2 linked regions of the Pirellula sp. SH-Sr6A genome follow. Each later gene encodes a partner of the first gene's protein in a complex. Links are inferred from orthologs where the notes say so. Each region holds a gene or a part of one and is shown in the gene's direction. Other genes may lie near its edges.

Region 1 (6,115 bases):
GCGATTCGTTTGACGAAGTGATGAGCACGACCTGGGAGTACACCTTGGCAAAAGTGATACCATTGCCAGATCGAGCCATTCGCACGATCCGCTAGGGTTTAAGATCCTTTTGTTGCTTAAGGATTTCCTGGAGTGCAGCCACTTGTTCGGGATGTTCCGCGAAGAGGTTTTTCCGTTGCCCCAGATCGTCTCGAAGGTTGTAGAGTTCTCCCGCATGTGGGTTCGGCTCAAATCCCATTTGCTTGGTGTACCAATCAGGGACTTTGCTGATACCACCTGACTTTGCGTCGATCAGCACCCAGTGCTCATGCCGGACCGCGTAGCCATTCGGATTGGTGTTATGGACTATGGTGGAACGTTTCGAGGGAGACTTGCCGGACAGGAACTTCCACTGGTCGATGCTATCTGAAGCAGATCCCTCAGGTATGGATGCGTCGACGATCCTGGCGATGCTCGCATAAAAATCGACTTGGCTCATCAATCCGTCTTGGACCATCCCAGCTGGAATTTTGCCTTTCCATCGCGCGATGGTCGGCACGCGATGCCCTCCTTCCCAAAGGTCTCGCTTGAGGCCGCGAAGTGGACCTGCACTTCGGTGACCAAATTTGCGGACTCGTTCGTACGCGTAATGTTCGGGGCCATTGTCCGCGCTAAAGAGGATCAACGTGTTGTCGAGTAGTCCCTTCTTTTCTAACGCTTCGATCACCCGTCCCACGGAGGCATCTGTCTGGGAAACGTAATCACCGTACCCACCGGCATTCGACGTTCCTTGAAAGGATTCCGTCGGAATAATCGGGGCGTGAGGAGAGGTGAAGGCGAAGTAAAGAAAGAACGGTTCGTCTCGCGATTGCCGATCGATCCACTCCTCCGCTTTCTTCGTAATCGTGGGCATGACAGCAAAGAAATCCCAATCTTTGACCGAGGGACCGGGACGGGCCTCCCAGTTGCCTTCGAGCGTGGAAGCGGTGATGTCGAGTGAAACAGTCGGAGGGGTAATGACTCGATCGTTCTCAAACCACGCATAGGGCGGGAAGTTCGGAACGTCGTCTCCAAAGTAGTAGTCAAAGCCGTGCGACAACGGGCCACCGGGGATCGGTTGCGACCAATCGAAATCCTCGGACCAATATTCCACTTTTCCGGAATCGGGGTTTGAGCGAGGTTTCACACTTGGCTTCTGGATCGCATTCCAATCCCACCCAAGGTGCCATTTCCCGATACATGCTGTCTTGTAGCCTTTGGTTTTCAGTAACTCGGGAAGCGTCGTGGCATCCGCATCGACCACGCTTGCATCGAACGAATTGACGATCCCATGAAATTTGCGCCAGTGATAACGACCTTGCAGCAACGCATAGCGACTGGGGGTACAAATCCCGGACGAACTGTGGCAATCGGTAAAGCGCGTCCCTTCCGATGCGAGTCGATCCAGGTTGGGTGTTGGAATTTTCGAGTCTGGATTTTGGCAATGAAGATCGCCAAAGCCCATGTCGTCCGCGTAAAGGATGACGATATTGGGAAGCTTGCTCTCTGTTGCGTACGTCGGGCTACTCTCCGGGGCAGCTAAAGAGAAGAAGCTGGTGAGCGCGAATAGGGATACCAAGGGCGACCACTTCAACATGTTCGGTTACCTCATTTATGTCGTCGAATCGGCTGTGATCGGAAGGGGTTCGAGTATACTCTAATCCCTCTGCGAAGACCCCATCCCCATTCCCCCCTCCTAGAATCGCTATGAAAACAACCTCTCGATCTCGTGCAAGCGGATTTGGAACTCTTCTTTCGCTGCCTTTTATCGCATGGGCGATCGCCATGAGTCCGTGCAATGCTCAACCCTTCTTCTTAGGCGGGTACGGCGACGGGATTTACAGTAGCCACCTTCATCAGGATGGTTCGATGGATGCCCCCAAGCTATTGGCGAAGCAGACCAACGCTTCGTTCTTCTGCTTGCATCCACGATTGCCAATGATGTATGCCGTGACGGAGACCATGCGGGACGATCCCAACCACCCCGCGGCGGTTGTCGCTTATCGATTTGATGCGAATGCTATGCACGAAAAGCGGCTACCGGTCTTCGAGGAAGTGAATCGTCAAAGGATCGATGGCGACATCCCTTGCCATGTCACCACCGATAGTCAAGGACGCTACTTGGTCATTGCCAACTACACGAATGGATCTGTCGTCGTCTTTCCGATTCAAAATGATGGATCGATAGGCAAAGAGAGTTGCAACGTCGTGCACACGGTCGTTGAGGGAAAGAAGCGATCGAACGGCCATTGCAGTGCCTTTTCGCCTGACGATCGTTTCGTACTGGTTTGTGATTTGGGCCTTGATCGAGTATTTGTATACGAGATGGACTACGAAACAGGCAAACTCAAACCCGGTGCTTTTCCGTTTCTTGAGTTGCCAGCGGGAGCAGGTCCCAGGCACTTGAGTTTTCATCCGGATGGCAATCGCGTTTTCATCATCAACGAAACCAACCTGACGATGACATCTGCCGATTGGGATGCGGCTAATGGACGCCTGAAGGCGATTCATCACGAGCCAACGGTACCTGAGGGGGTGGATCGCAAAGGTTTTTCGACGGCCGAGGTTCTTGTGCATCCATCGGGGAGGTATGTATACGGTAGCAATCGGGGCCATGACACGATTGCCGTGATGAAATTGGATCGTGATTCGGGACGGATCGAACGGATAGCCACCGTCCCAACTCTTGGTAAGACGCCAAGAAACTTCCGATTCGATCCAACAGGCAAATGGTTGTTGGCTGAGAACCAGACCAGTGACACGATCTACACATTTGCCGTGGACTCAGAGTCCGGGCACTTGACTCCGACGCAGAAGAAAGTGGAGGTGAAAGCCCCTGCTTGCATTCGATTTCTGTCCGCGAATCCCACCAAGTAGGTCACACTTCGGTGGATCGTCAGAATCCGCTAGGGGCGAGTAGATGGGGAGTTCGGCGTTTCTCCGATGTTCCTTAGGTAGTTCGCGATCGCGTCATCGCATTGCGACTTCAAGGATTCCGGGGAGTCCGAATTCATAGCGATTTCGCAGAGTTCCGGCAAAATGGCGTAATGGCTATCGATGGCTTGTTGTTGAACAATGGGCCAAAAAACCTTTGCCAACTCTGCATGGGCGGTGGACCATTCGTCCCAGTGGCAATTGGAGTCCACACCGGGGGCTTCCAGGAGTGTTTGGAGGATGGACGGAGGACGCTGTTCCGATTCTGCCCCTGCGGTGACTTGAAGAATATCCCATCGCGGATTGGATGTGGGGGCTGTCAGGTGCTGGAGCACCGGTTTGGTGACCCGGGAGCTCGCGGTTCCCAGCGCTGTTGCCGAAAGTCGGATTTTGGTCCCCGGAATACGGCGGTAGGAAAAGGTTCTCGTTTGGAAGGTTTGGGGGGAGAATTCCGTGCCGGTGATTTGGGTCCCCACCAATAAATAGAGGGAAAGGAAGAGCAAACCCACTATAAAGATCAAAATGGCGGAGACTGAAAGGAGCCGCTTGGTACCGGCAGGGGCTTTTGGCGACGTTTTCGATTGCAAATTCATGGCCACTCCGATCTTTCCGTGCGATCGCATCGGGTCTGGATCCCAAACCGGTTTGAGCGGTATCTTACGGGAGTGGACGGGAGGCCTCCAGTCCACGGTCGTGGAAAGGCAGCCAGTAGATCGGTCCCAGGAGAGTGGATATGAGAGCGCGAATGGATAGAAAGGGAACGATCGTCCCCAGCTATTCCCTGCCATTCTTGACGGCCCAGCGCGACCTCCTGGGGAGACACCGCGACATCGAAGCGGAAGTTAGCCATCGTCGCAGTTCCATTCGATACCGATCCCTCGCCTTCAAGAGAGAAGGCCGGTTCGATGCGGGTGTGCCGAGCTTGGTACAGGCTCAATCGGCCAGGGAGAATTCTTCGGATACTGGGGTGCATGCGGCGGGGTCTCAGCCCATTTCGTTGAGCAAACAAGCCGTTTTGGAGGCGATACTGTTTATTTCTAAAGAGCCGCTTTCGGCTCGCAAACTCGCGATGTTGGCGGAGTTGACCGATCCGACGGAAGCGAGAACATTAGCCAAGTCCTTGAACGAGCAGTACGACCAGCAGGACTACTCCTTTCGCATTGAGGAGGTTGCTGGGGGATTGCAATTGCTGACCCGTCCCCAGTTCGCACGTTGGATCCGTCGATTGGAGCTTGCGCCTGGCGAAGTTTTGCTCAGTCAGGGGATGCTGGAAACCCTTTCGATCATCGCGTATCGGCAACCGGTGGAGCGTGCGGAGATCGAGGCAATTCGGGGGGTTAGCTCCGATGAGGTCCTGCGACAATTGATGCAACGGGATCTGGTTCGCATTGCAGGCAGGTTAGAGGATCTCGGTAGGCCCTACCTATACGGGACAACACGCAAATTTTTACAGGTGTTTGGGCTTCAATCCTTGGAATATCTTCCGAGGGCGCAAAAGATTCGCGAAGCGGAAGCCGAAATTGCATCAAGACTTGCGGACCAGACGCCAACTGCTCAAGATATGGCCCCTCAGCGAGCCGAGGAGTAGCGACTCCCTCCCAAAACAGGTCGGAAAAAGTATCAACTTTTCCGTCCTCTGGGTCAGTGTTCAACCCCCGAATGCCCGCTAAGATAGTCCTACTTGTTTGCGAAGAGAACCTCACGTACGACGGATAGATTAAGGAGTTCACCTGTGAAGATGACGCTAACCGCACGAGAGTTGTCAACGATGTCAACATCCGAGCAGTTAACCTGGGAATTCGCATCTTGGTCCCCCAGTGGCCAAACATTCGTCATGTCTGACGAAGATGAAGATTTCGAGGACGAAGACGAGCTTGAAGACGAAGAAGACGACGACTTCGAAGACGAGGAAGATGAGGAGTTCGACGACGAGGATGATCTCGACGACGAAGATGATCTCGATGATGAAGAAGAGGAAGACGAAGACGACCTAGAAGACGAAGAGTGGGAAGAGGTCGAAGAAGACGAGGACGACGAAGAAGACGAGGAGTCTGACGAGGAAGAAGACGAAGAGGATGATTGGGACGACGAGGACGACGATTGGGATGACGATGACGATGACGACGACGAAGAAGAAGAAGAAGAAGACGAAGAAGAAGAGTGGGATTGATCTCGTCGCTCTTTAAAAGTTCTAGGGCGGTGCACCCGATTGTTTGGGGAGCCGCCCTTATGTTTTCGCATTCTGCTTGTCGAGGGAATGGTTACAGTCGTTCGATCAGGGGCCCTTTCCTCCCTGGAGTCCTTGCTATACTTCTGGAAAAGGGTTCTGCTGAACTCTTGATCCCCCTCCGCGACAAGCCATCGATCTGCTAGTCAAACCATGCCAAACGCAACATGTTTTCTCCTTGCGTACGCGTTGGTTCTGTTGCTTGAGTTTGCACGTTGGCGACCGCTTTCGAGCGTGTGGGACCAGCGGTTGCGCATCTCGCTAGTGGTAGCAGTGGGCGTGGCATTATTCACGCACACGCTTTATCTCCTTGAACGGGCATTGATCGGCTATCGAGCCGAAACCAGCTGGACTGCTATTTCGTGGCACGATTGGGCGGTACTTGCCAGCTGGGCTTTGGGCGCGACGTATTCATTTTTGCTGTTAAGACGTGGAAATAGCCGCATCGGGATCTTCGTCCTACCGATCGTCTTGTTGCTTGTGGGGGGAGCGATCGCTCTTCCTCCTGAAGTTGGGGTTCCACCCGATTCTGCCGCGTCGGCTTGGCGATTCGCCCACGGGCTCGGTATGGCTGCCGGAACGGTTCTGGTTTCGCTCGGTTTTTCGATGGGTGTGATGTACTTCCTCCACTCCTCTCGCCTCAAAAGCAAACGACCGCTCCAATCCCGATTTCCTCTCCCTTCTCTGGAATATTTGCGGTCTTCTGGACGAGTCTGTTTGGTCGGTAGCGCCGCCTCGATCGGATTTGGGATGGTGTCTGGCGTGATTATGAATCTGACCCAAGACGGGAGGGTGGAATGGCTCGATCGCGGAATCCTCTTCTCGGCAGGTTTGTTTGTTTGGCTCGTTATCGCTTCCCTTGCGCAGTGGCTATTGGCTCGGCGCGGATCGGGGCACGCGATCGCCTGGATGAATGTGCTGTCTTTTCTCATCGTC
Region 2 (4,351 bases), 930 kb from region 1 along the record:
AATTTGTTTGGGTATTCCCCCTTCAGCCTTTCGGTGGGGGGATTCTATTTCACTCGATTCTTCCAGGATTGGTCCGAGCAAAGACTCGGTGGCCGAGTTGGTCTCGGTTATGAAATCTCCCCCGATCTCTCTCTAACGACGGAACTGACCGGACAAGATGTCAAGATATTCGATCCAGCCGTCAATACGGTTCCTGCGCTCAATCGAGTTCTCGGTAGCAACGATTTGTACACGGGGCGTGTTCGTCTGACGCATAGCACTCGCGATAGCCCTTTCATGCCGACAGAAGGTCATCTCTTTGAGATGATTTACGATCAGAACTTCGGTGAATTCGACTTCCCGCGAGGGCAAGTCAACTGGAGCAAGTACTTTCTGGTTCGAGAGCGCCCCGACCGAACGGGACGTCATACGTTCACGTCCGCCGTTCGCTTGGGCTTCTCTGGCTCCGACACCCCTGTTTTCGAGAACTTTTTCGCAGGGGGTTACTCGACGCTCCGCGGGTTTGATTTCCGTGGGGCAGGACCTGTTGAGCAAGGCGTACAGCTCGGGGGTCGTTTTCAGTTCTTAGGCTCCTTTGAATACATGTTCCCCATCACTGCGGATGACATGCTGCGCATGGTTACCTTTGTGGATTACGGGACGATTGAACAAGACATCGAGTTGGACTGGGATAACTTCCGGGTTGCACCTGGGGTTGGATTCCGAGTGGCTGTCCCCGCCTTGGGACCCGCTCCTCTCGCGTTCGATTTCGCGGTACCGGTGGCTTATGCCGACTCGGACTCGCGACAAGTCTTTTCGTTCTCGATGGGCATGACTCGGTAACGACTGCAAAGGACCGGAGAGATAGCACGGTGTTCGGAATCGACTTGCCAGCCTACCACGGACCGATCGATTTGCTCCTCTATCTCATCCGGCGGGAAGAGCTCCCGCTGGAGGAAATCTCTCTGTCCCGCATTACTGCTCAGTACCTTGACTATGTTTCGATCCTGCAAGAACTCGATCTCGATGAAGTCGGTGAATTCATCGACATTACGAGCCAATTGATCGAGATGAAGGCCAAGGCTGTCTTACCGAACGACGAAGAAGAGGCGCCGCAAATTCTGTCGATGCAGGAGACCGGTGATGGCGTCGAAAACCTGGTCGATCGCCTGGTTCAATACAAGCGGTTTCGAGACGTGGCGAGTTTGCTCGACGAACAAAGTCGCCAATGGCAATTGCGATTCCCGCGGCTTGCGAACGACTTACCGCCCAGACGATTGGATGCCGCAGACGTTCCGATCGCAAAGGTCGAGGTGTGGGATCTGGTCAGCGCGTTCGGTCGAATACTCAAAGCAAAACAGAAAGCCCCGGAGCACAAACTAACCTACGACAACACGCCCATCCATGTTTACATGGAACGGATCCATGGTTTGGTCCGGGATCATGGTGAGGTCGAATTGCAAAATCTGTTCGATCTGGGCATGCACAAAAGCGGGTTGGTTGCCATGTTCCTTGCGACGCTCGAGTTGACGCGCCACCACGGGCTTTTGGCGCAACAACGAGACGCCGACACCCCATTGCTGCTGGTAGCGGGACCAACCTTTGAGGAGGTCCTGCAAGTCGCTGCGGTCGATAACTTGGAGGCCGAAGCAGTTGCCAACTCCAACATGCCTGTCATGCCTCGCTAGGCGACGAACTCCTCTTCTCCATCGCTGCCCGGTCGCTGCAATTGGCCTGCTTCCTCGAGACCGCGAACGATATCGACAATCTTTTGCTGAACCGATTCGACATCGCTGAGCTTGACGCGACCAAGGAACCCGATTTCCTCCTTGAGGATCTCTGCTGCTCTCTGCGACATGTTCTTCATGACCTTCTCCTGGAGCTGCGGGCTCGCTCCCTTGAGGGCCATCGCCCATTGATTGGTCTCGACGTTCTTGAGCAAGGTCTGAATATCTTTGTCGGCCAACTTCTGAATGTCTTCGAAGACGAACATCAATCGTCGGATCTCTTCCACCAGTTCCGGACTGTCCTTGGAGAGGTTCTCCAAGACCATGCGTTCGGTCGCCCGATCTGTGACGTTGAGGATTTCGGCCACCGCAGGCACCCCCCCGGCTTTTTGGAATGACTGGTTCATAACCATAGACATTCGAAACTCGAGGGCACGTTCGATGTCCGCGATCGCTTCGGGACTCGTCTGCCCCATTTGAGCGATGCGACGGATGACAGCCAATTGCTTCTGCTGAGGCAACCCGTTCAATATTCCCGCCCCGGTTGCAGCGGGGACGTGGCAGATCACCACCGCGATCGTTTGCGGGTGCTCGTCCATGATAAAGGTGAGAATGTTTTGCGGATCCGCCTTTTGCAGGAATGCAAACGGCAGGGATTCGATGGTCTGCTGCAAGACGGCCAGCATGTCGGCAGCATCTTTGCCGAACGCCTTCCTCACCAGCGTTTTCGCCCGTTCCAATCCGCCGCACGCATGAATCAAAGAGCTCGGGGCACCACCAAAAAATTCGGCGATTACTTCTTCCTGCACTTGGCCCGGAATATCGTCGATCTGAGCAATGGCGAGCGAGACGGCCTCCACGTATTTGGATGGCATCTTCGACAACAGCATGGCTGCATCGTCTTCCTCAAGTGCCATGAGGAGAACCGCGGCTTTTTGAATACCCTCTTCGGCGAGTTGCACAGGTGAGGACTTTAGCATGTGGCTCAAGATGCTTGGAAGGTGGAACGCAAACGCTTTGCGGACCATCGACCCTTCTTCGCCATCCTGAAGTCAAGAAAGGTCGGCCCATCTCCTCGATTCGGCCGATCCCATTGCAACCTGCACAGTTTGTCTCGTTGGACTCAAATCCGTTAAGAAACGCGTGACCATGGCAATCGACAGTACCCCCACTGCCCATTGTTTTCGTCCACTCCGATCTCCAGCCAGTCGAGCCTATCCCCTATCTTGGAATACAACTCGGAGAGCAACTCTCGACCGATCCATTCCGCAATCTCTTCTGCGGTGGTATTCACGATCGGGAGCAGAATGCAATCTTCAGCGGGGAAAACCCACCGCTTGGCTCGAAAGCGGACGACGACCTCGTCCCCGTCTTCCTGGACGGAGATCATGGAGTGCCGTGTCGGTAGCAGCATATGGTGATCCAGTCGCTTCACGATTTTGGCCAGCGTGTCGCGAAACGCGATGAAGTCGATGACATAGCGGTTTTCGTCGAGCTTACCCTGAACCTCGCCTCGCAATCCATAATTGTGACCATGCAGACATTCGCAAATGTCGCCGGCAAAAGTGATGAAGTGCGCGGAGGAAAAGACCAGTTGCTCTTTCTGCAAGAGGACTCGAAAGGTTCCGCTGTGACCGCTGCTCATAATGCTGCTCTCGGGTGATTCGTGGGAATGTCGTAAGGTGCCGTTCCGGACTTAGTAGCCACCAGGAGTTGAGAAGTCACTGTAGCTGTTGAACTCCTCATGCCGCTCCGGTGCCTTATTAAGGAACCGCGTAAAGTCCTTTTCCCAGATCAGCTCGACATCACCCACCGGACCGTTTCGCTGCTTGGCGATGATAATCTCTGCCTGGCCTGCGTACTGTTCGGCATCTTCACCGCGATGGTAATACCCTTCGCGGTGCACAAACATGACGACGTCCGCGTCTTGCTCGATCGCACCCGACTCCCGCAGATGGCTTAGCTTGGGTTTGTGATCCTTGCTCTCTTCTGATTGACGGTTGAGCTGGGACAAACAGAGGATGGGCACGTGTTGTTCCCGGGCTAACATCTTGAGGCGACGCGCGATTTTGGCGACTTGCTCTTGCCGCGGATCCTTCGGGTTATCCGGTTCGATGAGCTGCAGGTAGTCGATGACGATAAGCCCTAGCTTGCGACCCCCGGTCTTGCGAAGCTCTTGCTGGGTGATCCGTCGGGCGACAGCCGCGATTTCGCTCACCGTTCGGCTCGGTGCATCGTCGATATAGAGAGGGGATGTTGCGATTTTGGCCGCGCTGGAAATAAGTCTCTTTTGATCGTCCTGCGAAATCGTCCCGACCCGCAGCCGCGAACCGTTCACTTTGGCAACCGAGCAAAGCAAACGATCGACCAACTCGACCGCCGCCATTTCCAAACTAACAAAGAGGGTCGGCGCATTGTCCTTCATGGCGACTTGCTCTGCGATGTTCATCGCAAAGGCCGTCTTACCCATTGCAGGGCGAGCAGCCAAGATGATCAGCTCCCCATCGTGGAGTCCACCTGTCATCTGATCGAAGTCCGTGAAGTGGGTCATAACCCCGGTGTTCAGCTGATGCCCCTGCATCCGCATATCGATCCGGTTCATGGCCGTGCGCAACACTTCGCTCACAGGCGCGGCGGAGTTGGCG

Evidence for each region.
Region 2: scpB (region 1) and VN12_RS03630 share a complex: the UniProt entries of both Bacillus subtilis proteins name them as parts of the cohesin-like complex. The link is inferred for Pirellula sp. SH-Sr6A from one-to-one orthologs.

Annotation. Positions count from the first base shown.
Region 1 is NZ_CP011272.1:58,827-64,941, forward strand. What follows is about bases 2,682-5,612. They hold scpB (SMC-Scp complex subunit ScpB), read left to right. Parts: upstream 2,682-3,685; coding sequence 3,686-4,540; downstream 4,541-5,612. Other genes in these bases: VN12_RS00250 (lactonase family protein), read left to right, coding at 2,682-2,895; VN12_RS00255 (hypothetical protein), read right to left, coding at 2,925-3,545; VN12_RS26145 (hypothetical protein), read left to right, coding at 4,721-5,122; VN12_RS00270 (hypothetical protein), read left to right, coding at 5,333-5,612. Outside these bases: VN12_RS00240 (hypothetical protein), read left to right, coding at 1-95; VN12_RS00245 (sulfatase family protein), read right to left, coding at 92-1,615; more of VN12_RS00250, read left to right, coding at 1,726-2,681; more of VN12_RS00270, read left to right, coding at 5,613-6,115. UniProt on the Bacillus subtilis protein: Participates in chromosomal partition during cell division. May act via the formation of a condensin-like complex containing Smc and ScpA that pull DNA away from mid-cell into both cell halves.
Region 2 is NZ_CP011272.1:991,548-995,898, forward strand. The notes cover bases 1-2,759. They hold VN12_RS03630 (segregation and condensation protein A), read left to right. Parts: upstream 1-851; coding sequence 852-1,667; downstream 1,668-2,759. Other genes in these bases: VN12_RS03625 (outer membrane protein assembly factor), read left to right, coding at 1-822; fliG (flagellar motor switch protein FliG), read right to left, coding at 1,664-2,686. Outside these bases: VN12_RS03640 (6-pyruvoyl trahydropterin synthase family protein), read right to left, coding at 2,839-3,351; dnaB (replicative DNA helicase), read right to left, coding at 3,403-4,351. UniProt on the Bacillus subtilis protein: Participates in chromosomal partition during cell division. May act via the formation of a condensin-like complex containing Smc and ScpB that pull DNA away from mid-cell into both cell halves.